4 regions of the Streptomyces sp. NBC_00466 genome follow, and region 3 is predicted to be linked to each of the others. Evidence: riboswitches for the same ligand, from Rfam matches in the RefSeq annotation. Region 3 holds a riboswitch; each other region holds the start of a gene.

What was found. Region 3 has a riboswitch for cyclic di-AMP ahead of OG210_RS19225 (transglycosylase family protein). Riboswitches for the same ligand answer to the same signal wherever they lie in the genome.
Positions count from the first base shown of each region.
Region 1: another riboswitch for cyclic di-AMP. It lies ahead of OG210_RS29430 (C40 family peptidase); the one in region 3 lies ahead of OG210_RS19225 (transglycosylase family protein).
Region 2: another riboswitch for cyclic di-AMP. It lies ahead of OG210_RS15450 (M23 family metallopeptidase); the one in region 3 lies ahead of OG210_RS19225 (transglycosylase family protein).
Region 4: another riboswitch for cyclic di-AMP. It lies ahead of OG210_RS04220 (M23 family metallopeptidase); the one in region 3 lies ahead of OG210_RS19225 (transglycosylase family protein).

Region 1 is NZ_CP107896.1:6,551,357-6,558,742, forward strand. It holds gene OG210_RS29410 (8-amino-7-oxononanoate synthase) at 1-347, shown strand, start outside; gene OG210_RS29415 (DUF397 domain-containing protein) at 426-653, opposite strand; gene OG210_RS29420 (helix-turn-helix transcriptional regulator) at 663-1,520, opposite strand; gene OG210_RS29425 (ATP-binding protein) at 1,754-2,185, shown strand; gene OG210_RS29430 (C40 family peptidase) at 2,217-2,690, opposite strand; cyclic di-AMP (ydaO/yuaA leader) riboswitch at 2,694-2,911, opposite strand; gene OG210_RS29435 (alpha/beta hydrolase) at 3,616-5,193, shown strand; gene OG210_RS29440 (NAD-dependent epimerase/dehydratase family protein) at 5,219-6,256, opposite strand; gene OG210_RS29445 (lysophospholipid acyltransferase family protein) at 6,322-7,023, opposite strand; gene OG210_RS29450 (SSI family serine proteinase inhibitor) at 7,312-7,386, shown strand, end outside.
Region 2 is NZ_CP107896.1:3,475,931-3,483,316, forward strand. It holds gene OG210_RS15425 (DEAD/DEAH box helicase) at 1-1,036, shown strand, start outside; gene OG210_RS15430 (VOC family protein) at 1,267-1,641, shown strand; tRNA gene OG210_RS15435 (tRNA-Lys) at 1,774-1,846, shown strand; tRNA gene OG210_RS15440 (tRNA-Met) at 1,995-2,068, shown strand; gene OG210_RS15445 (PP2C family protein-serine/threonine phosphatase) at 2,246-3,394, shown strand; cyclic di-AMP (ydaO/yuaA leader) riboswitch at 3,619-3,759, shown strand; gene OG210_RS15450 (M23 family metallopeptidase) at 3,771-4,832, shown strand; gene OG210_RS15455 (aldo/keto reductase) at 5,078-6,022, shown strand; gene OG210_RS15460 (PrsW family intramembrane metalloprotease) at 6,089-7,386, opposite strand, start outside.
Region 3 is NZ_CP107896.1:4,279,800-4,287,185, forward strand. It holds gene OG210_RS19195 (YfhO family protein) at 1-188, opposite strand, end outside; gene OG210_RS19200 (GtrA family protein) at 373-825, shown strand; gene OG210_RS19205 (SurA N-terminal domain-containing protein) at 935-1,606, shown strand; gene OG210_RS19210 (nucleoside triphosphate pyrophosphohydrolase) at 1,616-2,674, shown strand; gene OG210_RS19215 (cytochrome P450) at 2,671-4,032, shown strand; gene OG210_RS19220 (transglycosylase family protein) at 4,169-5,212, shown strand; cyclic di-AMP (ydaO/yuaA leader) riboswitch at 5,470-5,656, shown strand; gene OG210_RS19225 (transglycosylase family protein) at 5,660-6,370, shown strand; gene eno (phosphopyruvate hydratase) at 6,657-7,386, shown strand, end outside.
Region 4 is NZ_CP107896.1:969,135-976,520, forward strand. It holds gene OG210_RS04210 (helix-turn-helix domain-containing protein) at 1-26, shown strand, start outside; gene OG210_RS04215 (GntR family transcriptional regulator) at 221-898, opposite strand; gene OG210_RS04220 (M23 family metallopeptidase) at 1,152-1,943, opposite strand; cyclic di-AMP (ydaO/yuaA leader) riboswitch at 1,956-2,115, opposite strand; gene OG210_RS04225 (pitrilysin family protein) at 2,351-3,718, opposite strand; gene OG210_RS04230 (M16 family metallopeptidase) at 3,739-5,133, opposite strand; gene OG210_RS04235 (DNA topoisomerase (ATP-hydrolyzing) subunit A) at 5,315-7,386, shown strand, end outside.

The DNA.
Region 1 (7,386 bases), 2.3 Mb from region 3:
CGGCGGTGGGCGCCGCGCTGGCGAGCCTGCGGCTGCTGCGGGACGAGCCCCTGCTCGCCGGCCGTACCCGTACGGTGGCGCACACTCTGTACGCACGTCTGACCGCGGGCGGACTCAGCGCGGTACGCCCGCAGGCCGCCGTCGTCTCCGTCCTCGCGCCCTCGCCCGGGCAGGCGGTGCGCTGGGCGGCCGACTGCCGTGCGGCGGGTCTTGTGGTCGGCTGCTTCCGTCCGCCGTCGGTACCGGACGGCATCTCACGGCTGCGGCTCACCGCACGCGCCGACCTGACGGACGAACAGATCGAGTGGGCGGTGGACACGGTGCTGCGGACCGCGCCCACCTGTTGACGGGTATCCGTTACCGCAGCCTGTTAACCGCAGCCTGTTAACCGCTGCCCGTTACCCGCTGCCCGCTCGATTCGCCGGTCAACGGCTCCCCGCGTCGGGCACCGAGGCCAGGAAGCAGCTCCAGGCGCCCGCTCCGAAGAGCAGCGCCGGGTGGTTCACGCGCTTGGAGTCACGGACGGCCAGCAGACCGCCGTCGAGTAACGCGGCCTCGACGCAGTTGTTCATCCCGGTGCTGCGGCTGCTGCGCCGCCACCGCGCGCCGTACAGAGAAGTACTGGAAGGGACGTTCGCAGGACGTGCGGACATGGTGCCTCCCTAGACGCCGTCACCGATCACGGCGATGAGATCCAACGATTGCTGCTGCGGAAGGGCGCGCGCCTGGATCCTGCGGAACGCGGCGCTGTACGCCTTGAGTTCTTCTTTCCGTTCCAGATAACGACTACTCATCAAATGGTCAAGAACGACCACATCCAGATCAATGATGTTCGAAAAAGAGAAGATAGTGAAAGATCCGGTGAGTCCGAGGTGCCCTCCGGCGGCGAACGGCATGACCTGCAACCGCACATGAGGCAGCCGGGCGACCTCCTGTACATGCCGTAACTGCTCCGCCATCACCCCGCGCCCACCGATCCGCCGGTGCAGGGCCGCCTCATCGACGACCGCGCTCAGCTCCAGCGGCGGATCCGCGTCCAGCACCCGCTGCCGGGCCAGCCGCACATCGACCAGTGAGTCCACGGTCCGGGCCGGCAGCCCGTCGAGCGAGGCCCGGGTGACCGCCTTCGCGTAGCCGGGCGTCTGCAGCAGACCGGGCATCACCGACGTCTCGAAGGTGTGCGCCGTGCACGCCTGGGACTCCAGCCTGATGAAGTCCCGGTACTGGGCGGGCAGCAGACGCCGGTAGCTGTGCCACCAGCCGGCGCTCTCGTCGGCCCCCGCGCCGCACAGCGCCTCCAGGAGTTCGCGCTGCGCCGTGTCCCGCACACCGTACGCATGGAGCAACAGGGCTACGTCGGACGGCTTCACACCACTGCGCCCGGTCTCGATCCTGCTCACCTTCGACTGATGCCAGCCGGCGAGCCGGGCCGCTGCCGCGCTGGTCAGACCTGCCAGGACACGCAGTCTGCGCAGCTCGGCACCGAGTTTGACGCGGCGCACCTCGGGGCTGCTCCGCACCGCGTTCTCCCTCCGGTCGGCCGTTTCTGCAAACGTGCCATCCCGGCCGTCAAATACGGTCTTCCGTCGCAGAGTTCATCACTTTGAGCGACAGATATATGCACATCTTTGTGGATGGCCCGTGCTGCGGTCACTATGAGTGTCACGCTCGCACGAAGCGCCACCTGAGGCCGTCTCGAAGTGCATCCGTCACGAGATCCGCGCCGGCAGCGGTGGGAAAGGGACAGGCCGTCATGGCAGACCACCAGGAAGCTTCAGTCACCCTGCCGAGCGAGCCGGCTTCGGTACCGGCCGCCCGGACGTTCGTGGCCCGTGTGCTCACCGGATGGGGGCTGCCTCCCGACGCGGAGCTGGCGGACACCATCCGGCTGATCGTCTCGGAGCTCGCGACCAACGCGGTGCAGCACACCTTCGGCACGTCCCCCACTTTCACGGTGCAGGCCGTCCTGGACCGGGACGAGCGGCTGTGCGTCGGCGTCACCGACAGCCATCCGCGCTGGCCGCAGCGGCTGCCCGCGGCGGTGCAGCAGGACAACGGCCGGGGCATGGTCATCATCCGCTGGCTGGCGGCCGAGAACGGCGGGCGGCTGTCGGTCACCCCGACGCGGGACGGCGGCAAGACCGTCTGGATCGCCCTGCCCTGGACCGCCGCGGTCCAGGGCTGAACGAACCCGCGGCCGACGACTCCCGGCGGCTTCAGCCCACCCGGCCGTACCAGACGCTGTGGGTCCAGATCCTCTCCAGCCTGACCACGGCGCCGGTCTTGGGGGCGTGCCAGATCTTCCCGTGCCCCGCGTAGATGCCGACGTGGTAGACGCTCCGGCCGTAGTGGAAGAACACCAGGTCGCCCCGGTGCCGGGCCCAGGCCGGGATATGGCTTACGCGGTTGTACTGCGCCTGGGCGGTGCGGGGCAGCTGTTTGCCCACCTGTTTGTACGAGTAGAGCGTCAGGCCCGAGCAGTCGAACCGGGATGGCCCTGTCGCCCCCCACTGATAGGGCGAACCCCTTTTGGAGGCCGCGATCTGCACGGCCTGGGAGGCGTGCGCGGCGGCCTGTGCCTCCGCGGTCGCGCCCGGTGCCAGCGAGGTCCCCGCGACAGCGGCGAGGGCGAGGGCCGAAGCTGTTCCGGCCCGGGTGAGAAGAGACGGGACATGAATCTGCGCAGTCATGCGCAACCCTTCGCAAACCGCCTGTGAAGGATGACCTGTCGGGTTCGGGCCGGCGAAGTTGCCCGGCCGCCCGGCAGGATGACCGACTGATCAAGTCGGCCGTCCCACCAGGCGGCTTCACCCCGAGGAGCGACGTCGCTGTCGCCCCGGACTGCCTGGGTCCTCCACTCCTGCCGATCCACTCGTGTCGACCAGACATCCGGGAGCGGCGGCAGGACTCGGCGTCCGCCCGGACCGCCCCGCCGTGGTGGCGGGGGCTTGTCGTCTCCCGGATCTTCACCCATGGCACGGTGGATTCCCGGCGTACGCGCCGATTTGTGATGCTTCGGGGTCACTGGCCTGTTCGAGTGGATGCCACCGGAACCGGACCAGGGGATTCTGTCGGCGCACGGCCCTCACCTGGGGCGCAGCAGGGGTCCCGGGCGGAGTGCCGGTCCGAAGTGCAACTCGGTGCGGCCACTGGATCTCCGCGTGTCTACGCCTTCCGGGGGGCGCCCATCGGTGTACCGGCAACCGCCCGAAAGCCGGATCCGCGCCGGTTTTCCCCCTGTGGGGATCTCTGTGCGGATGCCGCGCGAAGGTGTCATGGCCCGGATGCCGGTGATGTCGGCACGTCCGCACCAGGGTTGACGCACCGTCGGCCTCGTCGTGCGCCCTGAGGGGGCTGGGTCACCCGTAATCGGCAACGCGGGGCGGAGTGGCCCGAGTTCACCGGCGTCCGGCCAACTTGACCGCCCCCGTCCCCCCGTTGGGCGCGAGGGGATCCGCGCGCGTTGCACCGCTCACCGGGACCGGTCTCTCCGCATTTCGGGTTGGCAAAGAACGCCCATGCGGCCTGTTGTCAGGGACCGTTCACAAGAAAGGATCCCCGGTACGTACTGGAGAGCGCCGGACGAACGGCGCTTCGCACAGGGGGAGGTACCACGTGAGACGCACCGCAGTGCTCGGCTCGGCCGGCGCTCTGGCCGCGGCGACTCTCATAGCCGGCGCCATGGCAGCGCCGTCGGCCACCGCCGACGGCCGCGGCCACGCCGGCCCGGAGGCGCACGGTGTGGCCGTCGCCGCCGCTCGGGCGGCGACGGCCGGGATCGACTGGCAGGACTGTCCTGCGGACTGGGCGCTCGCGAAGCCCATCCAGTGCGGCTGGGTGACCGTGCCGGTCGACTACGCACACCCGGATGGCCGGACGATCAAGCTCGCGGTGGACCGGGCTCTGAGCACCGGCACCGCGTCGCAGCGGCAGGGCTCCCTCGTCTACAACCCCGGTGGCCCCGGCGCTTCGGGTATGCGCTTCCCCGCCAGGTCCACCACCGGGAGCGCGCTCTGGGTCAACACCGCCAAGGCGTACGACTTCGTGGGCTTCGACCCGCGCGGCGTGGGCCACTCGGCGCCGGTCTCCTGCATGGACCCGCAGAAGTACGTCAGCGCCCCCAAGGCCGATCCGGTCCCGGACAGTGCGGCCGACAAGCAGGTCCAGCGCAAGCTCGCAGCGCAGTACGCGGACGGCTGCGAGCAGCGCAGCGGTGCGATGCTGCCGTATCTGACCACGCCGAACACGGCGCGCGACCTCGACGTCATCAGGGCGGCGCTCGGCGAGAAGAAGCTCAACTACCTGGGAGTCTCCTACGGCACCTATCTCGGCGCCGTGTACGGAACGCTCTTCCCGGGCCATGTCCGCCGGATGATCGTGGACAGTGTGGTCGACCCGAAGCAGTCGAACATCTGGTACGAGGCCAACCTCAACCAGGACGTCGCCTTCCAGGGCCGCTGGAACGACTGGCAGAACTGGGTCGCCGCCAACGACGCCGCCTTCCACATCGGGAAGACGGCAGCCGCCGTCGAACAGCAGTGGGTGAAGCTGCGCGCCACAGCGAAGAAGCATCCGATCGGCGGGGTCGTGGGCCCCGCCGAACTGCTCGGGTTCTTCCAGAACGCGCCGTACTACGACTCCTCCTGGGTACCGGTCGCCAAGGCCTGGAGCCAGTACCTCGCCGGTGATCCGAAGCCGCTGATCGATGCCGCAGGGCCCGATATGGCGGACACCGCGGGCAACATCTCCGCGGAGAACGGCACAGCCGTCTACACGTCGGTCGAGTGCGCCGACGCCAAGTGGCCGACCGACTGGCGGACATGGGACCGGGACAACACCCGGCTCAACAAGGACAACCCGTTCCTCACCTGGTCCAACGCCTGGATGAACCTGCCGTGCGCCACCTGGCCCGCGAAGCAGCAGACCCCGGTGAACGTCCACACGGGCAAGGGGCTCCCGCCCGTACTGATCGTGCAGTCGACCCGTGACGCGGCCACGCCGTTCCAGGGCGCCGTCGACCTGCACCAGCGCTTCAAGGGCTCCCGCCTCATCATCGAGAAGGGCGCCGGATCGCACGGGGTGACCGGTCTGGTCAACCCGTGCATCAACACCCGGGTGGACAGTTATCTGCTCACCGGCAGCACCGACCGCCACGATGTGACGTGCACCCCGCACGCCACACCGACGCCGTAACAGCCCACGCTGGGGGACCGCTTGGTCAGCGGTTCCCCAGCCAGGCGTCCTCCGCCACGTAGTCGAAGAGATCGAGATGCGGGTCGTAGGTCTTCGCCATCGCGGGGAAGGCCTCGCGCCAGTCCCTGTCCCGGAGCCGGCCGGTGATCCACTCCACGGTCGCGGGCAGCGAATCGGCGTACCCGGTCACCGGGCGGTAGCCCAGCTCCCGCTCGGCGGCCGACATGTCGTACACCACGGGGTGGTCGACGCCCCATGGGGTCATGCCCCGTTCGGAGCGCCCCTCGACCAGCACCAACCGGCTCTGTACGCCCAGGATTTCGTCGATGGCCGTACTGATTTCGGCGACCGTCGGCGCCTCGGGGTCCCCGCCGTTCAGCACCCGCGCCCCCGGGCGCAGCGCGGCCAGCCGGATCATCTCGGCGAGGTTGGAGACATGCACCGGTTGGAAGCGGCTCCGCCCGCCGTGGGCCAGGATCCGCACCGGGCGGCCGTCGAGCGCGCGCTTGACGAAGTACAGCTCACGCGGTGACCGGCCGTGCGGACCGTGGATCGCGCCGGCGCGCACCAGCGTCACGGGCAGGGCCTCGGCTGCCGCCAGCAGCTCCCGCTCCAGCGCCACCTTGCGGGTGCCGTACGTGGCCGGGCCCGGCTCGACCGTGAGGTGGCTCTCGGGGATCGGCACCGGAAAGCGCGGGAAGCCGTCCGGCTCGTCCTGGGTATCGAAGCTGCGCCCATCGGCGTCGGCGTACACCGCGCCGCTGGATATCACCACCGCCGATCCGATCCGGTCCGCGAGGCCGGTCAGCTGCCGGGCGTGGTCCGCTCCGTACGCGACCATGTCGACCAGCACGTCACAGCCGTCGCCCAGGGCCGCCGCCAGCTCGCCGTCACCGTCCCGGTCGACGCGCACCGTACGCACGTCATCGGGCCAGCTGTCGTCGCGGCCCGCCCCGCGCGAAGCGGCCCGCACCTCCCATCCGTCCGAGACGAGCGCGCGCACCGCCGCGCGCCCGATCTGCCCTGTGGCTCCGAGTACGAAAACGCTTCCCCTGCTGCTCATGCCACCGACGCTACGGCCCGTGCTCAGGTCCGGGCCAGACGGTTCTGCCCACAGCCGATCCGGTGTCAGTGCGGCTTCCTCGGTGGTTTCTTCGCCTGTGCTGCCTTCACATCCGCGGCGTACGCGTCGACGTACTCCTGGCCGGAGAGCCCGAGGACCGCGTACATGATCTCGTCGGTGACGGCCCGCAGTGCCACCTTCTCGTTCTCCAGCCCCTCGTAGCGGCTGAAGTCCAGTGGCTTCCCGAAGCGGATCGTCACCCGCCTGATCTTCGGCATCCGCTGGCCGGGCGGCTGGATCTCGAAGGTGCCCACCATGGCGCACGGCACCACCGGAACCCGGCCCTTGACGGCCATCACGGCGACCCCGACCTTGCCCTTGTAGAGCCTGCCGTCGTGCGAGCGGGTGCCCTCCGGATAGATCCCCAGCAGTTCACCCCTGCCGAGCACGCCGAGCCCCTCGCGGACCGCGGCCTTGCCCGCTTCCCGGCCCGACCGGTCCACCGGGATCTGGCCGATGCTGCGGAAGAAGGCAGCCGTCAGCCGTCCCTTGATGCCCGGCCCGGTGAAGTACTCCTGCTTGGCGAGGAAGGTGATGCGCCGGCTCAGGACGACCGGCATCAGGAAATGGTCGGAGAAGGACAGATGGTTGCCCGCGATGATCGCGGCGCCATCCTCCGGGATGTGTTCGAGCCCTTCGATCCTCGGCCGGAACAGCAGCCTCAGCAGGGGCCCGAGCAGGGCATATTTCAGGACGTAGTAGAACAATCGCGGTACCGCCTCCCCGTCGCCCCGTGCCGACGCACAGTAGCCGCCGCACCGCCCGCTGCGAAACCCGTGCGGGCCTGTTCCGGACCTGTACTGCGCCTGTTCCAGGCATGTTTCGGGCTTCCCGGGCCTGCCCCCGTCCGGTCCTGGCCGGGCCCCGGCGGCAGGCCGTCCGGGAGCGGGGATCCGCGTCCGTACGGGTGGCCGGGCGGCGTGGTGGCTTGCCGGCGGGCCCGGTGGCCGGGTGCTCTGGCCTCCCACCCTCGTACCGAGTTCCAGGAGGCCCGGATGCGCCCCCGTACGATGCCCGCCGCAGCGGCCCTGCTCGCCTTCGCCGCGGCTGTGCCCGCGCAGGCCGCCGCA
Region 2 (7,386 bases), 800 kb from region 3:
GCTCTCGCTGCCGCACCAGCGCCGCCAGATCTTCCGGCTGATGGAGGACGCGGGCGTCGACGCCACGCGCCACATCGTCCAGGGGGCCGGGGCCTTCGAGCCCGAGGTCGCCGAGATCACCGGTGCCCGTTCGCTGACCGAGGTCCAGGCCGACTCCGCGAACAACGCCGCCAAGCAGGCGGAGCGCGAGGCCAAGGACCTCACCCGTGAGCTGGAGCGCATCCAGCGCCGTGCGACCGAGCTGCGCGAGGAGGCCGACCGCCTGGTGGCGCGTGCCGCCCGCGAGCGCGGTGACGACCCCGAGGCCGCTGTCGCCGAGGTGCTGCAGGCCGCCGAGGCCGAGATCGCGGCCGCCGTACCGGAGCAGCCGAGGGCGGAGCAGCGCGAGGAGCGCCGCGACGACCGCGGCAACTTCGGGCGCCGTGACGACCGTGGCGGCGACCGTGGTGGATACCGCGGCGGCGACCGTGGTGGTGACCGCGGCGGCTTCCAGCGCCGTGACGACCGCGGTGGTGACCGTGGTGGTTTCCAGCGTCGTGACGACCGTGGCGGCAACGGCGGTTTCCGTCGTGACGACCGTCCGTCGGGTGGCGCCGGTGGTGGTTTCCGTGGCGGCGAGCGTCGTGACAACGACCGTCCGTCCGGTGGCTTCCGTGGTGGCGACCGCCGCGACGACCGTGGTGGCAACGGCGGCGGCTTCCGCCGTGACGACCGTCCCTCGGGCGGTTTCCGCGGTGGCGAGCGTCGTGACAACGACCGTCCGTCCGGTGGCTTCCGTGGTGGCGACCGCCGCGACGACCGTGGTGGCAACGGCGGCTTCCAGCGTCGCGACGACCGCCCCTCCGGCGGCCACCGCGGCAGCGACCGTCCGTTCAACCGCGACCGCCGCGACGACCGCCCCACCGGCGGCTTCCGCTCCGGCAGCAGCGACCGTCCGACCGGCCGCCGCGACGACCACCGCACGACCGGTACGGGCACCGGTACCGGTTCGTTCGGCCGCCGCGACGACAAGCCGCGCTGGAAGCGCAACGGCTGAGTCACCTGCCCGGCGTGAGCCGGAACCGGTGAGCTGCCGAATCCGGCTCGACCAGAGAAGCGGGCTCCTCCTTCGCGGAGGGGCCCGCTTCTCTTTCTCCGCGTCCGGTGCCGGCCGTTGGCTTTCGCCGCCCCCGATGACTTTTGACCTCGCGGGCGGTCATGACCATGTGGGCGCAGCCGCGCCGCACACAGGCGAGCACGACCGAAGACGAGAGGGAGGCACACCTCATGGCAGCCCCTGGCAACATCAACGGACTGGGCGTCATTCTCGGCAGTACGGACCCCGAACCGCTCATCGAGTGGTACCGCGCCGCGCTGGAGCCGCTGGGGGCCCGCTGGGAGGGCCACATGCTCGTCGTCGGGCAGCAGGCGATCATCGGATTCGACCGCCGCGACGACGTGGCGGACAAGGCCGCGGAACCCGGCAGGCAACTGGTCAACCTCATGGTGCGCGACATCCGTGCGGCCGAGAAGCACTTCAACACCCTCGGCGTGACCTGGATCAGGCCGGTCGAGGACACCGGGGGCGGCTGGTTCTTCTCCACCCTGCTGGACCCGGACGGCAATTACCTCCAGGTACTTCAGGGCCCCGGGACGCCCTGAGCCGCAGTACCCCCGTCCCACGACTCCGCCGACGGCCCGCACCGGCCGACGGCGGAGTCCGACGTGCCCGGCGGGGGATACCCGATCGGCTGCTGGGCACGCTCCCGCTATGCTCGGGGGGTGCGTCAGCACGGACCGTTAGCTCAATTGGCAGAGCAGTGGACTTTTAATCCATTGGTTGTGGGTTCGAGTCCCACACGGTCTACCGCTCGACAGGCCCCTGCCCTGCGCGTGAATGCGCAGGGCAGGGGCCTGTTCGCGTGTGCGGCGCCACCGGGATCAACTCCGTGCGGCCGAACGCGCGGTAATGGTCAGAACCACCCCCGCGCATGGCGTAGAGTTGTGTTTACCGACGCGGGGTGGAGCAGCTCGGTAGCTCGCTGGGCTCATAACCCAGAGGTCGCAGGTTCAAATCCTGTCCCCGCTACTCAAGATCGAAGGCCCAGCACATCACGTGCTGGGCCTTCAGTCGTTTCTCAGCGCTGCTGCCCGTTTCTCCCTTCCCCCACTTGGTCGATGCCGAATCGCACACCGGCGTGGGTGCGGCCAGCCTGGTGGGGCGCGGTACCGTCCGCCGCTTTGTGGACCGGGCAGGAGGGTACTGGTGGGGCAGCGAGAGGACTCGGGCTGGGCGCGTCGGTTCGTCCGGGCGCTGCCTGCCGTGCTGATCGTGGGCGGGGTGGTCTTCGACCAGCTGACGCCGGCCGCGTTCACGGCTGCCCCGTTCTTCGTCGCCGCGCCGGTGATCGCCGCCCCGCTCTTCTCGTACCGGGCCACGCTGATCACGGGGATCACCGCGGTGCTGGCTCTCGTGGGGCTGCATGGCTACGACGACACCTCGGCCAAGGCCTCGGCGGTCACGGAGCTGATCACCGTCGTCACGCTGTCCGTCGTCGCGCTCGTCATCAACCGCGTCATCCGGGTCAGCGGCGAGGAGCTCGCGTCGGCGCGTGTGGTGGCGGAGACCGCACAGCGTGCGGTGCTGCCGGTGCCTTCCGAGCGGATCGCCGGGCTGCACATCGCGGCGCGGTACGAGGCGGCGCAGGCCGGCACCTTCATCGGCGGCGATCTCTTCGCCGTGCAGGACACCCCGTACGGGGTCCGGCTGGTGGTGGGTGACGTGCGGGGCAAGGGGCTCGGCGCCGTCGAGGCGGTGGCCGTGGTGATCGGGGCCTTCCGGGAGGCCGCCGAGCAGGAAGCGACGATCGAGCAGGTCGCACAGCGGCTGGAACGTGCGCTGACCCGTGAAGGCGTGCGGCGGGAGGGACTTGACGCCTTCGAGGGGTTCACCACTGCGGCGCTCGCCGAGATCCCGCGCGGCGACCAGGGCCGGATCCGGCTGCTCAACCGGGGCCACCCCGAGCCGCTGCTGCTGTACGCGGACGGGGGCATCCACGTCCTCAGGCCGACCGACCCCGCTCTGCCGCTGGGGCTGGCCGATCTGGCGGCCTGGCCGGACCGGGCGGACGAGACGGAGTTCCCGCCGGGGGCCACGCTGCTGCTCTACACCGACGGCCTGTCCGAGGCGCGGAACGCGCAGGGGGACTTCTACGAGCCGCAGGAGCGGCTGCGCGGCCGGATCTTCCCGGGGCCCGAGGAACTGCTGACGGCGGTGACCGATGACGTGCGGCTGCACACGGGCGGGCGCTCCACGGACGACATGGCGCTGCTCGCGGTGGGCCGTCCGGGCCTGGGGCAGCCGGACCGGAGGAGGACGGTGGGGATCGTCCACCGGGAACAACACGATGCGTAGTCGAAGGACACCCCTCCGCATAACATTTGACGCACCATCAGGAACTCGATGTTTCGCGGCGACTCCTGAAGAGTGATCAAGTCGCCCGAATGCGCCCCTCTATGCCCCGTTAAGTGCAGGCCAAAGCCGTTAACGATCAGTCGGAACAGCTTGGAATCCGGCCCTCGCGTCTATTAACGTTCGATAACGCAGCGCGGTTGTCCCAGTCGTCGAAGAGGCGGCACCGCGCGCACGCGCCGAATCCCGCAAGGGAACCGGGGAACCACCAATTGGGGTGAATCGGGCTTCTCCGTAAGGGCTGCCCGTAGGAGACCTTCCTGCTCCGAACCCGTCAGCTAACCCGGTAGGCGGTAAGGAAGGAAAGGAGTGCGCCTCCGTGGCGTCCAACAACCCTGCCCCCGAAACGCTTTACTTCCCGAACGACGATGCTCCAGGTTTCGGCGGTGAGGACGGCACGTTCGACGAGTGGAACCCCACTGAGGATTCCCTCCGTTCGGTCCGTGGTAAACACCGTGTCGCCAAGCAGCGCGGCGGACTCGCCCGCAGTTCGACGGTCCTCGGCGTCGGCGTGATCGCAGCCGTCGGCGCGGGCGGCATGGCCAGCGCTCAGAGCAAGCCGCCGGTCGCGATCTCCCTCCCCGACCTTCCGCAGTCCGTCAAGGACAAGCTGCCGGACGCCGAGTCGCTGCCCGGCGTGGGGACGCTGATCTCCGACATCGGCGGCGGCTCGTCGCACCACGGCGGTACGGAGACGGGCGCCGCCGACGCGGCGCTCACCACCGCTGCGGCCAACGGCAAGAGCGGCGCGGACGCGGGCGAAGCCCTCCGTGCCCGGATTCTCCAGCAGGCCGAGCAGCAGCAGGGCGCGGTCGAGGACGAGGCCAAGGCGGCAGCCGAGAAGGCAGCTGCGGAGAAGGCGTCGGCGGAGGCCGCGAAGAAGCAGGACGAGGCGGCTGCCAAGGAGAAGGCGGCCAAGAAGAAGGCCGAGGCGGAGGCCAAGGCCAAGGCGGAGAAGGAGCGGCTCGCCAAGCTGGCGGCCAGTTACTCGCTCCCCGTCTCCTCGTACACCCTCACCTCGCGGTTCAACGACGGCGGTTCGATGTGGTCTTCGGGCCACCACACCGGCCTCGACTTCGCCGCCCCGACCGGTACCCCGATCAAGGCCGTGCACAGCGGGACGGTCAAGTCGGCCGGCTGGGCCGGGGCGTACGGCTACCGCACGGTCATCACGCTCGACGACGGTACGGAGCTGTGGTTCTGCCACCAGTCGTCGCTGGGGGTCAGCGCCGGCCAGAAGGTCAGCACCGGCGAGGTCATCGGCCGGGTCGGAGCCACCGGCAACGTCACAGGACCGCATGTGCACCTGGAGGTCCGCCCGGGCGGCGGCGACCCGATCGACCCGATGACCTGGCTCCAGGGCAAGGGCCTCAACCCGTAACCCCCAGCGGGTGACCGGCTGAACTCCCGCACGGGCTTCCAGCCCCCGCGCGTACCGCTGATGTACGGCGTCCCCGCACCCCGGCAGTCCTGACGGCACATCCCCCGACGTCAGGGCTGCCGGTTCGCTGTATGCGGGCATGTACCCGGGTCCGTCCCATGCGTACGCCCGGTCCGTCCCGCGCGTACGGCCGGCCCGGCTGAAACAGCGGAATAGTGCCGGGCCGCCGCGGGGTTGACCGGCATATGACTTCTCTGCGCGCACTCGGCTCTTCCGGCCTCAAGGTCTTCCCGCTCTCCCTCGGTGGCAACGTCTTCGGGTGGAGCGCCGACGAAGACCAGTCCTTCGAGGTGCTCGACGCCTACACCGCCGTCGGCGGCAACTTCATCGACACCGCGGACACGTACTCGGCGTGGGTGCCCGGAAACAAGGGCGGCGAGTCCGAGACCGTCATCGGTAACTGGCTGGCCGCGCGGGGCAACCGCGCCGACGTGGTGGTCGCCACGAAGGTCGGTATGCACCCCCAGTACCGGGGGCTCTCGGCCGGGAACATCAAGGCCGCCGCCGACGAGTCGCTGCGCAGGCTGCGCACCGACTACATCGACCTCTACTACACGCACCTCGACGACGAGTCCGTCCCCGTCGAGGAGATCATCACCGCTCTCGACGATCTGGTGAAGGCCGGCAAGGTGCGCGCCATCGCCGCGTCCAATGTGAGCGCCGAACGGCTCGACGCCTCCATGGCGTTCTCCGAGGCCGAGGGGCTCGCCCGGTACGTCGCTCTCCAGCCGCACTACAACCTGGTCTCCCGCGACACCTACGAGGGCGGTCTCCAGGACGTGGCGGACCGGCACGGTCTGGCGGCCGTGCCGTACTACGCGCTGGCCTCCGGATTCCTCACCGGCAAGTACCGGCCCGGTGTGGACGTCGACAGCGTGCGGGCCGGCGGTGCGGCGCAGCACCTGGAGACCGAGCGGGGGCCGAAGGTCCTGGCCGCACTCGACAGGGTCGCCGCGGCGCACGGGGCCGAGGTCGCGACCGTCGCCCTGGCGTGGCTGGCGGCCCAGCCGACCGTCGTCGCGCCGATCGCTTCGGCGCGTACGGTCGGGCAGCTGCCCGCGCTGACCGCCGTGGCCGAGCTGACGCTCACCGACGCCGAGGTGGCGGACCTGACCACGGCCTCCGCCTGAGGAACCGGATCCGGGCGGAATCCGGATCGGGGCGGGAACCGGATCCGGCCCGTGGTGCCGCCGGGGTCAGTGCTGGTACGGGTTGTAGCCGCCGTAGTGCAGATGCGGTGGTGGCACCCGTACCCGCCCGGTCGCCTCCGCCGCGTAGAGCAGCGCGGGTCCTGCGATCTCCTTGCGCTGCCAGAGGTGGTGCAGCAGTTCCTGCTCGCGCGCCTCGAAGTCCGGGGCGGGCACGCCCCGGTGGGCCCGGTGCCGCAGAAAGGCGAGGGTCGTCGCGAAGGCCTCGTACTCGGAGACCGCGCGGGACGCGGCCCTGGCCCGTGACTTCGCGTCGGCGTGTGCGGGCGGCCGGTGGTACGGGCTCCGGCCGTACGGATCGGAGGGGTACGGGCCCGGGCCGTGCGGGGCCGGGTGGGGGCCCAGGTACGGGCTGGTCGCGCCGAACCCTCCGCCGAACGTACGTGCCGCGAAGCTGCGCGCCATGGCGCGCGCCCGCATCGACGAGAGCGCGAGCGGCTCCGCCGGGGCCAGCCAGCCCGCCGCCGCGTACGCGGGCAGCTCGGCCGATATCGTGCGCAGCTCCCGCTGGCGGGTCCAGATCGCCAGCCAGGTGATCGTCCCGAAGAGCGGGAGCATGAAAGCGCCGTAGACCAGATAGAAGCCGTAGGTGCCGAAGGCCGACGAGCTGTTCCACAGGGCGTGCATGCCCATGGCGCAGAGGAGGCCGAGCAGCGGCGGTGCGGTCCGGCGCAGCCGCTGGTGCTCGGCGGCCAGCGCCGCGATGCCGAAGCCGATGCCGGTCAGCACGGTGAACAGCGGGTGGGCGAAGGGCGAGAGGACGACCCGGACGAAGAAGGTCGCCGCCGTCACGGACGGAACGCCCGAGAACCCCAGCGACTTGTCCTCGCCGAAGGCGCTGCCGAGATACAGGATGTTCTCGGTGAAGGCGAAGCCGGTCGCGGTAAAGCCCGCGAAGACCACACCGTCCACGATCCCGGTGAAGTGGCGTCTGCGGAAGAGGAAGATCAGCAGGATCGCCGTGGCCTTCGCGCTCTCCTCGACGATCGGCGCCACCACTCTCGCCCCGAGGGTGTCCGCGCTCTTCGGATCCGCTGTGGCGGTCGCTATCCAGTGCGTGGCGAAGGAGTTGGCGATGATCGCGACGAGCGCGGCGGCGCACGCCCCCCAGGCGAAGGCGAAGATCAGGTTGCGCCAGGGCCCCGGATCGACCCGGTCCAGCCAGCGGAAGGCCGCCATGAGCAGCGGCACCGGGAGCACGGCCAGACCTATGCCGACGAGGAAGCCCTCGGTCCCGGTCTGTTCGCGGACCAGCGAGAGGATCAGCAGGCCGCAGATGGCGAGAA
Region 3 (7,386 bases):
AGCAGATCCTGGAGGTGGGCGTGGAAGGGGATGTACTGGTTGCCCAGGTCGCTGATGCTCCGGTGGCGCGGACCGTAGGGATAGATACGGGCGGCGGCGTCCCCGGTGCACACGGCCAGTACGGTGAGCAGCGTGGCCAGTACGGTGGCACGAAGGCGGGGTGTCACTGCCGGACGGCGGGGTCTCATGCCCCGAATATGGCAGTGAATACGCGGAATTGGCCTGGAATATGGTGAGTTCACTCAGCCGTCACCGGGACTTCAACTTCACCGGGGGCCGGGTGTGTCCTCCTGTACCCCTGCCCGCACTCCCGTCCTCTCGCCTCTTCTCCCCTTCTCTCCCTTCCTCCCGCTTTCAGGAGCGCGTACGCAGATGAACACCGCACGGCTGGCCCCTACGGCGAAGCTGGGCCAGCTGGTCCGCTTCGCTCTCGTCGGTGTGGTGAACACCGGTACGTACTACGGCTGTTACCTGCTCCTGCTCACGCGGCTCCCGTACCTCGCCGCGCACACCGTCGCCTTCTGCCTCAGCATGGTCGGCTCCTTCTTCATGAACGCCCGGTTCACCTACCGGATCCGGCCGACCTGGCGGAAGTTCCTGCTCTTCCCGCTGACCAACGCGGCCAACTTCGTGATCACCACCGGTGGGGTGTACCTGCTGGTGGACGTGGCCGGCCTCAGCGCCTCCTACGCACCACTGGTCGCGGCGGCTGCCGCCATTCCGCTCACTTTTGTCATCTCGCGGACGATCATGCTCCGCCCCGACAACCGGGAAGCCCCTGAATCGTTGGTCGAACCAGTGGCCCCCGCCACGCCAAGTGCCTAACATCGATCAACGCAAGGCCTTGTGCCCACCCGTCACCCGGCCGCCACCCCGCAAGGAGGCGCCGGGCGCCGCACCCGAGTTAGCACAAACTCGCCGCCAGGAGGCTCCTTTGCACCGCCGCCGTCGCACTGCGCTCTCCGTATCCGCCGCGCTCGTCGCCGCAGCCCCGCTCCTCGCCGCCTGCGGCAGCCAGCCCCATCCGGGCGCCGCGGCCGTCGTGGGCAAGGACCGGATCACGGTCGCCGCCCTGCAGACGCAGGTGAACGACGTACGCGCGGCGCAGAACAAGTCCCCGCAGGCCGCCGAGCTGATCAGGAGCAGCAACAACCTCAGTGGCATGAAGCTCGGCAACATGATCTTCGACCGGGTGCTCGCGAAGGCGGCGGCGGACGCCGGGGCGAAGGTCACCCGCAAGGACATCCAGGACGCGCGCGCCCAGCTGGTCAAGCAGGCCGGCAGCGAGCAGCGGCTCCAGCAGGTCTACCTCCAGCAGAACGGCATCGCACCCGGCCAGATCGACCAGGCGCTCCAGGAGCAGGTCACCGCGTCGAAGCTGGCCGAGAAGCTGGGCGCCTCCCTCAGCACTCCGCAGGGCCAGAGCGCCGTGCTCCAGGCGATGATGAAGACGTCCAAGGCGCTGGGCGTGGACGTCAATCCGCGCTACGGGGTCTGGGACGCCAAGAAGAGCCAGCTCGGCGCGTACAAGACGCCGTGGATCACCCAGGTCACCAGGGAACAGGCCGACACGTCCGCCGGAACCGGAGTCAGCGCGGCGGGGTAGTTTCGACGGGTGACCGCTGAAAACACCCCTGACGCCACCGGCTCCGCGCCCGCCTTCGCCGCCGTTCCCGAGGCGCTCGACGCCCCCGGCCGGGTCGTCCTGCTCACCACCAGCCACCGGGTCGCGCCGGGGCTGCTGTCCTGGCCGGCCTGGCAGCTGCTGCACACGGCGGACCGGGTGCTCTGCGTGGACCCCGAGCACCCGCAGCTGCCGTATCTGCGTGAGGCGGGGGTGACCGTCGAGCACGCGGCGCCCGACGCGCACCAGCTGGTCGAGGAGTGCGCGGGCGGCCGCACGGTCGTCGTCCTCCCCTCGGGCGAGGGCGACCGGCAGCTGACCGACGGGCTGGCCAGGCTCGCGGGCAGCGGCCGGGTGCGGATGCCGGACCTGGAGCTGCTGCCCGGTTCGTACGATCTGCCGGGGGCCCGCCTGCTCGACCTGGTGCAGGTGATGGACCGGGTGCGGCGCGAGTGCCCGTGGACCTCCCAGCAGACCCACCGGGGGCTCGCCAAGTACCTGATCGAGGAGGCGTACGAACTCGTCGAGGCGATCGAGGACGGCGACCGCGACGAACTGCGCGAGGAGCTCGGGGACGTGCTGCTCCAGGTCGTCTTCCACGCGCGGATCGCGCAGGAGGGCACCGGGGAGGAGGGGGACGAGCCGTTCTCCATCGACGATGTCGCGGGCGGCCTGGTCGAGAAGCTGATCCACCGCCACCCGCATGTGTTCGGTGACGAGACGGCGGAGACCGCCGAGGAGGTCCACGCCCACTGGAACCGCACCAAGGCGATCGAGAAGCAGCGGGCGTCGGTGACGGACGGCGTCCCGGTCGGTCAGCCGGCCCTCGCGCTCGCGGCGAAGCTGACGTCCCGGGTGCGGGGCTCGGAGCTCGACGTGCCGCTCCCGGCGGGGGAGGGCGTCGGCTACCGGTTGCTCGCCCTGGCCGCGAGCGCGGAGGCGGCGGGCACGGACCCGGAGGCCGCGCTGCGCGCCGCGGCGCGGGCGTACCGGGACGCGATCCGGGCCGCGGAGAGCGCGGCAGCGGGTACGGCTACCGTCGAGGAGTGACCGACAACAGCACCGCAGGCCCGGCCCCCACCCTTTTCACCTGGGAGTTCGCGACCGACCCGTACCCCGCGTACGCCTGGCTCCGCGAGAACGCGCCCGTCCACAGGACCGCGCTCCCGAGCGGGGTGGAGGCCTGGCTCGTGACGCGGTACGCGGACGCGCGGACGGCACTCGCCGAGCCCCGGCTGTCGAAGAACCCCGCGCACCACGCGGAGTCCCCGCACGCCAAGGGCAAGACCGGCATTCCGGGCGAGCGCAAGGCGGAGCTGATGACGCATCTGCTGAACATCGACCCGCCGGACCACACCCGGCTGCGGCGTCTGGTCTCCAAGGCGTTCACCCCGCGCACCGTCGCGCTCTTCGCACCGCGCGTGCAGGAGCTGACGGACCAGCTGATCGACGCCTTCGTGGCGAGGAGCGCGGGAGAAGAAGGGGGAGAGGAGGAGCCCGAGGGAGAGCCCCGGGAAGAACCCCGGGGAGGGACCCGGGCGGAGGCCGGGGGACAGGCCCGGGGGCAGGCCGGGGGCCAGGCCGACCTCATCCATGACTTCGCCTTTCCGCTCCCCATCTACGCCATCTGCGACCTGCTCGGCGTCCCCCGTGAGGACCAGGACGACTTCCGCGACTGGGCGGGCATGATGATCCGTCACGGCGGCGGGCCGCGCGGCGGGGTCGCGCGGTCGGTCAAGAAGATGCGGAACTACCTCGCCGAACTCATCCACCGAAAGCGGGAGAACCCCGGCGACGACCTCATCTCCGGGCTCATCAGGGCGAGCGACGACGGCGAGCACCTGACCGAGAACGAAGCGGCGGCGATGGCGTTCATCCTGCTCTTCGCCGGGTTCGAGACGACGGTCAACCTCATCGGCAACGGTATGTACGCGCTGCTCCGCAATCCGGACCAGCGGGCGCGCCTGGAGGCGTCACTGGCGGCGGGCGAGACCGGCCTCCTCGCCACCGGTGTGGAGGAACTCCTGCGGTACGACGGGCCGGTGGAGCTGGCGACCTGGCGGTTCGCCACCGAGGCGCTGACCCTGGGCGGGCAGTCCATCGCGGAGGGCGATCCCGTACTGGTCGTGCTGGCCGCCGCCGACCGCGATCCCGAGCGCTTCGCCGAGCCCGACACACTCGACCTCTCACGCACCGACAACCAGCATCTGGGGTACGGGCACGGCATCCACTACTGCCTCGGCGCGCCCCTCGCCCGGCTGGAGGCGCAGACCGCGCTCGCCACACTGCTGCGCCGTCTGCCGGACCTGCGACTTGCGGCAGAACCTGGCGATTTGCGCTGGCGTGGCGGGCTCATCATGCGGGGATTGCGCACGCTTCCGGTGGAGTTCGGTACGCCGCCGAACTGACGGCCTGACCGGTGCATGACTGACGGGGTGTCAAGAACGTGACTTTCATGTGATCTCCACTGCATCGACTTGTGACTGGTGTTCGAGTGCGGCTACGTTCACCCCTCGACTCATCCGTCACACGGAAGGCCACCGCATGCGCACCGGGAACGGTCGGCACCGCCGCCCCCGTCAGGCCCCAGCTCTTGTCGTAGCGGCAGGAGTTACGGGCTCGGCCATCGCCCTTCCGCTGCTGGCGTCGACCGGCGCCCACGCGGCTGACGCCACGACCTGGGACCGGGTGGCGCTGTGTGAGAGCGGCGGCATCTGGAGCACCGACCTCAACAACGGGCACTACGGCGGCCTCCAGTTCTCGCAGGCGACCTGGGACAAGTACGGCGGCGGGCAGTACGCGGCCCGCCCCGACCTGGCCAGCCGCTCCCAGCAGATAGCCGTCGCCCAGAAGGTGTACGCGGCCGAGGGTGCGACCCCCTGGGCCAGTTGTGCGGCCATCGCCGGGCTGACGAAGGACGACGCGGACACGGCCACGGTGGACCCGGGCTCCCCGGACACCGCGAGCCCCAGCCCCACGAAGCCGTCCGCGTCCACCAAGCACCCGTCGGGCGCGGACACGGGTGCGGACGGTTCGAAGGGGACGCCGTCCACGCGGACGCCGTCGAAGCAGGCGAGTCCGAGCCCGTCCGATTCCCCCTCGGGCCCTCCGTCGGGTTCCCCTTCCGGATCGCCGACCCCATCATCACCGTCATCTCCGGCATCTGACCCTTCATCGGATGCATCGGACTCTTCCAGCAATTCGGGCCATTCGGGTTCTTCGGATACTTCGGGCTCCAGTACATCCGTCACGCCCGGCCCGTCGGACTCCGCGTCTCCCGCCCCTTCCGGCTCGGCGCACTCGGGGGTCGGCAGGCACCGGGGCGGCGAGGCCGCGGGCGACTCCGGTGCGAGCCATGACGAGACCGGCCGGCACGCTTCACGCGGCGGGGAGACGTCCCGGGATGACGCCCGTACGGACGGCAGCTACACCGTCCGCGCGGGTGACAACCTCTGGTCCATCGCGGAGGCGCACGATCTGCCCGGCGGATGGCCCGCGCTCTACGCGGCGAACCATCGGACCGTCGGAGGCGATCCGGACTTCATCGTTCCTGGCCAGAGCCTTGATCTCGACCGAAACCAGGGGTAGTTCGGGATTGTATGTCCGCTTCTGTTCGAGTGAGACATGACTCTCGTCGGCCCTGCTGAATGTCCGGACTGTCCGCCCGGCGTACGCCGTCCCTCACCTGCAGAAACGGGTAACGCGGGGTCGTAAACCAGGGATTTCTCCCCCGATGTTCATCTTTGAATATCGGGGGGTCCTGTGATTACGGTCAGACCGCTCGCACCGCGGGCCTCTTCGATCGCCACGCCGAATCCTGCCATCGGTCGAAGGGAAGCAGTTGACGCTAAGAAGCGCCGCAGGCAGGAGCGGGGGACCCAGGTAAGCGCCGGGGCCGGCCGTCCGTTCAGAGTCAGAGAACGGCACGAACCGGGACCGGCTTGGGGTGAAGCTGTGCGCTAGGTCGCGCAGCCGGGCAACTCATTGGCCCGAACCCGACAGCTCACCTCGTAGGCGTCGGTGAGGAGATCCGTCATGCTGTTTTCCAGCAAGTCCAAGCACCGTCGCCCCTCGAAGGCCGTTCGCGTCGCCACGCTCGCCGGTGTTGCCGGTGCCGCTGTGGCCGTTCCGCTGATCGGGGCGACCTCGGCCTCCGCCGCTTCGGTCTCCACCTGGGACGCCGTCGCGCAGTGCGAGTCCGGTGGTAACTGGTCCACCAACACGGGCAACGGCTACTACGGCGGCCTCCAGTTCAACAACTCCAGCTGGGCCGCCGCCGGCGGTACGCAGTACGCCCCGCGTGCCGACCTCGCCACCAAGGGCCAGCAGATCGCCACCGCCGAGAAGCTTCTCGCCATGCAGGGACCGGGCGCCTGGTCCTGCGCCGGTGCCGGCAACCTGACCAGCGGCGGTCCGAGCCCGGACGTCTCCACCGGTTCGAACAGCGGCTCCTCCTCGTCGAGCGCCGGCCAGCAGAGCAGCCACAGCGACCAGCAGTCCGCTTCGCGCAGTGAGGCCCGCACCAGTGCGCCGGCCGCCCCGAAGCACGCCGCTCCCCGCCACGCCGCGCCCACCACGGTCCAGAAGGGCGACGGCGAGTACAAGGTCAAGGCCGGCGACACCCTCGCCAAGATCGCCAAGGCCGAGCACGTCTCCGGTGGCTGGAAGAAGGTCTACGACCTGAACAAGGACATCGTGAAGGACGCCAACCTGATCTTCCCCGGTCAGCAGCTCCACCTGAGCTGATATCAGCTCTCCCCAGCACCCCCGGCCCGGCGCGACTCCCCCGTACGCGCCGGGCCGGGGGTCTCTCCGCCGGAGCCGCGTCCTGGTTCGTCCCGCGGCCCGTCCGGGGAGGGTGGCGTGGTCACCATCTGGTAAATTTGGTGACTTTCACACCGTCATACAAGCTTTTGGGCCCTTTTTCGTCCCAGGGTCCGGGCGCCCTGCCGGCTGATGGCTCCGAGCCGGTTAGGCTCATGCCGCAAGGCCACAGAGACCCTGCGCCCATAGCGTCACATCCCAGAAGGAGATGCTAGTGCCGTCCATCGACGTCGTCGTAGCCCGGGAAATCCTGGACTCCCGAGGCAACCCCACGGTCGAGGTCGAGGTCGGCCTCGACGACGGCAGCACGGGCCGTGCCGCCGTCCCGTCCGGCGCCTCCACCGGTGCGTTCGAGGCCATCGAGCTCCGCGACGGTGACCCCAACCGTTACCAGGGCAAGGGTGTCGAGAAGGCAGTCCTCGCCGTCATCGAGCAGATCGGGCCGGAGCTCGTCGGCTACGACGCCACCGAGCAGCGCCTGATCGACCAGGCGATGTTCGACCTGGACGCGACGGAGAACAAGGGCTCGCTCGGCGCCAACGCCATCCTCGGCGTCTCGCTCGCCGTGGCGCACGCCGCGTCCGAGGCTTCCGACCTCCCGCTCTTCCGCTACCTGGGCGGCCCGAACGCGCACCTGCTGCCCGTTCCGATGATGAACATCCTGAACGGCGGGTCGCACGCCGACTCCAACGTCGACATCCAGGAGTTCATGATCGCGCCGATCGGCGCCGAGTCCTTCTCGGAAGCGCTGCGCTGGGGCGCCGAGGTCTACCACACCCTCAAGAAGGTCCTGAAGACCAAGGGCCTGTCGACCGGTCTCGGCGACGAGGGCGGCTTCGCGCCGAACCTGGAGTCGAACCGCGCCGCCCTCGACCTCATCCTCGAGGCCATCAAGGAAGCCGGTTACGCGCCGGGCAAGGACATCGCGCTCGCGCTCG
Region 4 (7,386 bases), 3.3 Mb from region 3:
TCGAGGCGGCCTGGGAGGTCACCTGACCGTCCCACTCTTTCCGGAACCGGGCGCCCGGCACCGGACATCCCGCGACGGGACATCGCATCCGGGCATCAGGCCGGGACATCGCACACCGGGACATCGGAAAAGCCGAACATAAACAGACAGCACGGGACTGAGCGGCGAATACGGCAGAGAGAAAAGCCGGAATTCCCCTTCCCTGTATACGGCAGTACTGTTAATCGGTGATGCTCGCAATGTTTACAGCATGTTGCGAATCCCTCACGCGTCCCTGCTGCCGCAGCCGGTGCGCCGCCGTTGCGCGCTCGGCGTGCACCGCGGTCAGAGCACGGGCCCGCTCCGCGTCGCCGCGCGCCACCGCGTCCACGATCGAGCCGTGCTCGGCCCAGGACACGACAGGGAGGGCCGGCTGGCCGACCGCGTACATCCAGCTGATCTTCTGCCGCAGCTGACCGAGCAGCGTGGTCAGCGCCGAGCTGCCCGATGCCTGCGCCAGCGTCTCGTGGAACCAGCCGCCGAGCGACCGCAGATCCTCGCCCTGGCCGTGCCCGGCCCGCTCCTGACCGAGCCTGACCAGGCCGCGGAGCACCTTCAGATGGGCCTCGGTCCGCCGCTGGGCAGCGCGCGCCGCGCCCATCGGCTCCAGCAGCATCCGTATCTCCAGCAGGTCGGCCGCCTCCTGCTCGGTCGGTTCGGCGACACAGGCGCCCGCATGGCGGCGGGTGACCACGAACCCCTCGGACTCCAGGGTCCGCAGGGCCTCACGGACAGGGACACGGGAGACGCCGTAGCGGCGCGCGAGCACCTCCTCCGTCAGCCGGCCACCCCGCTCGTACACCCCCGAGATGATGTCGTCACGGATTGCCGTGCATACCGAATGTGCGGGAACGCGCATGACCGAACCTCCGCATCGACGCCCGCATTTCGCGGTCCGTACGCACCTGTGCGGCGACTCTATGACAGGGCAGGTTAATTCCCGAAGGCCCCCGGTAAATCATGGATATCTTTTGGCCAGGCAAAAACCGGACGTACGAAGACCGGGCGCGGGGAAGATATCCGTGCGAATGCGAACACCGGAACGCGTGTGGCCGCGGCGCTTGGACGACAGGGCCGGGAGCGCCGGGGCCACACGGGCGGGACAGCCGGGGTCAGACGTTGACGCCGTGTGAGCGCAGGTAGGCGACGGGGTCGATGTCCGAGCCGTAGTCCGGTCCCGTGCGGGCCTCGAAGTGGAGGTGCGGGCCGGTGGTGTTGCCGGTGGCGCCGGAGAGTGCGATCTGCTCGTCCGATGTGACGGACTGGCCGACCGAGACGCCGATGGACGAGAGATGGCCGTACTGCGTGTACGTGCCGTCGTGCATCCGGATGACGATGTTGTTGCCGTACGCACCGCCCCAGCCGGCCTCCACGACCGTGCCCGCGCCGACGGCGTGGACCGGGGTGCCGCTCGCGGCGTGGAAGTCGATGCCGGTGTGGCTGCCGGACGACCAGAGGCTGCCGCCGGTCTTGTAGCCGGTGGAGACATAGGAGTTGGCGACCGGGACCACATAGGCGTTGAGGCGCTTGCGGGCAGCGGCCCGGGCCGCGCGCTGCTTGGCCGCCTTCGCCTCGCGCTCCCGCTCGGCCTTCGCCTTCGCGGCTGCGGCCCTGGCCTTGGCGGCGGCCTTGGCCTTCGCCACGGCCTCGGCGTGGTCGGCCTCGTGCTGCTGTGCGGTGACCTGGGCGGCTATCCGGTCTGCCACGGTGTCACCGACGAGGATGGTCCGGTCGAGACGGGCTTCCTGCGCGGTGGAGACCTGTGCGCTGTCGGCCATCGCCGGGGAGGCGAGGGTGCCGAGAACACCGGCCGTGGCGAGGGTGGCGACTCCGGCGACGCCCGCGGTCCTGCGGGTCAGGTGCTTCGGGGCACGGTGCTTGCCGGTAGGGCGGCTGAACGCCATGAAGAGGCTGGTCCTTTCCTTCCCTCTCGCCTACCGGGTTAGCTGACGGGTTCGGAGCAGGAAGGTCTCCTACGGGCCCGCCCCTGCGGAGCGGCCCCGATTCACCCCAGGGACTGAGTGGGTCCCCGGCTCCCCGGGCTCGCGCCTGACGGGGACTCGGCGATCGCTGCCCGGCGCCGCGGTTGCGGCTTACGTCCGACGGACAGCGAGTGCGACGGTAAGTGGTGCGTCCCGGTTGCGCCAAACAGACAGCGGGTTTTGTCGCACATCCCACAGGCACACGTACGGGCACACCTCCCGGAGGCCGCGCACAGCCCCGGCACGCAGCCGGGGTCCCGGCGGGCGCACTGCCCACCGGGACCCCGCAGATCCGCCCCGGCCGCCCGGCGCACCGGGTCAGCCGGAACTCAGCTCGCGACCACGGTCACTTCGCCGATGCCCAGCGCCCTGACCGGCTCCGCGATCTGCGCGGCATCCCCCACCAGGACCGTCACCAGCCGGTCGTCGGGGAACGCGGAGACCACGGCGGCGGTCGCCTCGACCGTGCCGGTCGCGGCGAGGCGCGCGTACAGCTGTGCCTGGAAGTCGTCCGGCAGGTGCTGCTCCACCTGGTCGGCGAGCGTGGCCGCGACCGCGGCGGCCGTCTCGTACTTCAGCGGTGCGACGCCCACCAGGTTCTGTACCGCGATGTCCCGCTCGGTGTCGGTCAGTCCGTCGGCGGCCAGCGTCCTGAGGACCTTCCAGAGGTCGTCGAGCGCGGGTCCTGTCGACTCGGTGTCCACCGAACCGCTGATGGCGAGCATGGCGGCGCCGGTGCCGTCGGGGGCGGAGCGGAGGACCTGGCTGAAGGCCCGCACGCCGTAGGTGTAGCCCTTCTCCTCGCGCAGGACGCGGTCCAGACGGGAGGTGAGCGTGCCGCCCAGGCAGTACGTGCCGAGGACCTGGGCGGGCCAGACACGGTCGTGCCGGTCGGCGCCGATCCGGCCGATCAGCAGCTGGGTCTGGACCGCTCCGGGGCGGTCCACGACGATGACGCGGCCGGTGTCGTCCGCGGTGATCGGGGGCACCGGCCGGGGCGTGCCCGCGTTGCCCTTCCACTCGCCGAGGCTCTCGGCGAGCACCGCGTCCAGGTCGGTCCCCGCCAGATCGCCGACGACCACGGCGGTGGCTGTCGCCGGCCGTACGTACGCGTCGTAGAAGGCGCGGACGGCGGCCGCGTCGATGCGCGCCACCGTCTCCTCGGTGCCCTGGCGCGGACGCGACATACGCGCGGTGGCCGGGAAGAGCTCCTTGGAGAGCTGCTTGGCCGCGCGGCGGGCCGGGTTGGCCAGCTCGTGCGGGATCTCGTCGAGCCGGTTGCCCACGATCCGCTCGACCTCACTCGGGGCGAAGGCGGGCGCCCGCAGCGCGTCGGCGAGCAGGCCGAGCGCCTTGGGCAGCCGGGAGACCGGCACTTCGAGGGAGACCCGGACCCCGGGGTGGTCGGCGTGCGCGTCGAGAGTGGCGCCACAGCGCTCCAGCTCGGCGGCGAACTCCTCGGCGCTGTGCTTGTCGGTGCCCTCGGAGAGGGCCCTCGCCATGATCGTGGCGATGCCGTCGAGCCCCTCGGGCTCGGCGTCCAGCGGGGCGTCGAGGCTGATCTCGACAGCGACGACCTGCTGTCCGGGACGGTCGCAGCGCAGCACCGTCAGGCCGTTGGGCAGGGTGGAGCGCTCGGGGGCCGGGAATGCCCAGGGCCTGGGGGCACCAGCCTGGGGCTGCGGGTGGAAGGCCATCATCACGGCCGCGGGGTCGGTCACTGGTCCGCCTCTGTGCTCTCGGTGGTCGCGGTGGCTGCGGTGGCCTCGTCGGACCCGCCGTCCGCACTGGTCTCTTCGGGCTCATCGGCGGTGACGGGCTCGTACACCAGCACAGCCCTGTTGTCGGGGCGCAGCCGGGCCTTGGCGACCTGCTGCACCTCGTCGGCCGTGATGTCGAGCACCCGGCCCACCGCGGTCAGCGCCAGCTGCGGGTCGCCGAACAGCACGGCGTACCTGCACAGTTCGTCGGCCCGGCCGGCGACCGTACCGAGCCGGTCGAGCCACTCGCGCTCCAGCTGGGCCTGCGCGCGCTCCATCTCCTCGGCCGTGGGGCCCTCGGCGGCGAAGCGGGCCAGCTCCTCGTCGACGGCCGCCTCGATCTGCGGGACCTCGACACCGCCCGATGTCTTGACGTCCAGCCAGCCGAGCGAGGGAGCGCCGGAGAGGCGCAGCATGCCGAAGCCGGCGGCGACCGCCGTACGGTCCCGGCGGACCAGCCTGTTGTGGAGCAGCGACGACTCGCCGCCTCCCAGGATGGTCAGCGCGATGTCCGCCGCGTCGCACGCGCGGGTGCCGTCCTCGGGGAGCCGGTAGGCGGCCATCAGGGCACGCGAGGGCACTTCCTCGTACAGCTCCTCGCGCACCTCACCGCCGAGGGTGTCGGGCAGCGAGCCGTCCCGCGGCGGCTGCTTGCCGTCGTGGGAGGGGATGGTGCCGAAGTACTTCTCGACCCAGGCGAGCGTCTGCTCCGGGTCGATGTCGCCGACGACCGACAGGACGGCATTGTTGGGCGCGTAGTTCGTACGGAAGAACGCGCGGGCGTCCTCCAGCGTCGCCGCGTCCAGGTCGGCCATGGAGCCGATCGGCGTGTGGTGGTACGGGTGGCCCTCGGGGTACGAGAGGGCGGTCAGCTTCTCGAACGCCGTGCCGTACGGCACGTTGTCGTAGCGCTGGCGCCGCTCGTTCTTGACGACGTCCCGCTGGTTCTCCATCGACTCCTCGTCGAGCGCGGCGAGGAGGGAGCCCATCCGGTCGGCTTCGAGCCAGAGCGCCAACTCCAGCTGGTGCGTGGGCATCGTCTCGAAGTAGTTGGTCCGCTCGAAGCTGGTGGTGCCGTTGAGCGAGCCCCCGGCCCCCTGTACCAGCTCGAAGTGGCCGTTCCCCTCGACCTGTCCGGAGCCCTGGAACATCAGGTGCTCGAAGAGGTGGGCGAGTCCGGTACGCCCCTTGACCTCGTGGCGTGAACCGACGTCGTACCAGAGGCAGACCGCGGCGACCGGGGTCAGGTGGTCCTCGGAGAGCACCACCCGCAGGCCGTTGGCCAGCCGGTGCTCGGTCGCTGTCAGGCCGCCGGAACCGGCCTCGGCTGTGGCCGTGTGACCCATGGGCATGTACGTCCCTTCGATCGCGTGTGTTGACCGCGTTGAAATGCAGTCCTGCCACTGTATGCAAGCCCGCCGACAGCCGGGAGCCATCCCGGTGTGCACGGGTCGCGGTCGGTGTTGTCAGTGGGACAGTCCACAATGGTCGGCGTCAGTACCGGACCAGGCACGTGAAGGAGCCGCAGCAGCGATGGCCCGCCGCAGCACGAAGACCCCGCCGCCGGAGGACTTCGAGGAGAAGATTCTCGACATCGACGTGGTCGATGAAATGCAGGGCTCCTTCCTGGAGTACGCGTACTCGGTGATCTACTCACGGGCTCTGCCGGACGCCCGTGACGGTATGAAGCCCGTACACCGGCGCATTCTCTACCAGATGAACGAGATGGGGCTGCGGCCCGACCGCAGCTATGTGAAGTGCGCCCGGGTCGTCGGCGAGGTCATGGGCAAGCTGCACCCGCACGGCGACGCGTCGATCTACGACGCCCTGGTGCGGCTCTCGCAGCCCTTCTCCATGCGGCTCCCGCTGGTCGACGGGCACGGCAACTTCGGCTCGCTCGGCAATGACGACCCGCCGGCCGCGATGCGGTACACCGAGTGCCGGATGGCTGACGCCACATCGCTGATGACCGAGTCGATCGACGAGAGCACCGTCGACTTCGAGCCCAACTACGACGGCCAGGAGCGCGAGCCCGCGGTGCTCCCGGCCGCCTATCCGAACCTGCTGGTCAACGGCTCGTCCGGGATCGCGGTCGGGATGGCGACCAATATGCCGCCGCACAATCTGGGCGAGATCATCGCGGCGGCCCGCCATCTGATCAAGCACCCGGGCGCCGACCTCGACACCCTGATGCGCTTCGTGCCCGGGCCCGACCTGCCGACCGGCGGCCGGATCGTGGGCCTCGACGGGATCAGGGACGCCTACGAGCGCGGGCGCGGCACCTTCAAGATCCGCGCGACGGCCACCGTGGAGGACGTCACACCGCGCCGCAAGGGCATCGTCGTGACCGAACTGCCCTTCGCGGTCGGGCCGGAGAAGGTCCGTGCCAAGATCAAGGACCTGGTGGCGTCGAAGAAGCTCCAGGGCATCGCCGATCTGAAGGACCTCACCGACCGGGCGCACGGACTGCGGCTGGTCATCGAGATCAAGAACGGCTTCGTGCCCGAGGCCGTCCTGGAACAGCTCTACAAGCTCACCCCGATGGAGGAGTCCTTCGGGATCAACAACGTGGCGCTGGTCGACGGACAGCCGCTGACGCTGGGCCTCAAGGAGCTCCTGGAGGTCTATCTCGACCACCGCTTCACGGTCGTCAGACGGCGCAGCGAGTTCCGCAGGACCAAGCGGCAGGACCGGCTGCACCTGGTCCTCGGACTGCTCGTGGCGCTGCTCGACATCGACGAGGTCATCCGCCTCATCCGGTCGAGCGACAACTCGGCGCAGGCCAAGGAGCGGCTGATCTCGCACTTCTCGCTGAGTGAGATCCAGACGCAGTACATCCTGGACACTCCGCTGCGCCGGCTCACCAAGTTCGACCGGATCGAGCTGGAGAGCGAGCGCGACCGGCTGAACGAGGAGATCGGGGAGCTGACCCGGATCCTGGAGTCCGACGCGGAGCTGCGCAAGCTGGTCTCGGGTGAACTGGCCGCGGTGGCGAAGAAGTTCTCCACCGACCGCCGCACGGTGCTGCTGGAGTCGGCGGGTACCCCGGTCGCCGCGGCCTCGCTGGAGGTCGCCGACGACCCGTGCCGGGTGCTGCTGTCGTCCACGGGGCTCCTGGCGCGTACGGCCACCGCCGACGCGCTCAGCACGGAGGGGCAGAAGCGCACCAAGCACGATGTGGTGGTCTCGGCCGTACCGGCGACCGCGCGGGGCGACATCGGTGTGGTGACGTCGGCCGGACGGCTGCTGCGGCTGGCCGTGATCGACCTGCCGCAACTGCCGGATACCGCGGCCGCGCCCAGCCTCGCGGGCGGCGCGCAGATCGCGGAGTTCGTCTCGCTCGCCGACGGTGAAGAGGTCGTCTGCCTCACCACGGTCGACGAGTCCTCACCCGGTCTCGCGATCGGCACCGAACAGGGCATCGTCAAGCGGGTGGTGCCCGACTACCCGGCCCACAAGGACGAGTTGGAGGTCATCGGCCTCCGGGACGGTGACCGGATCGTCGGCGCGGCCGAGCTGCGCACCGGCGATGAGGATCTGGTCTTCATCACGGACGACGCACAGTTGCTGCGCTATCCGGCCGGTCAGGTCAGGCCGCAGGGCCG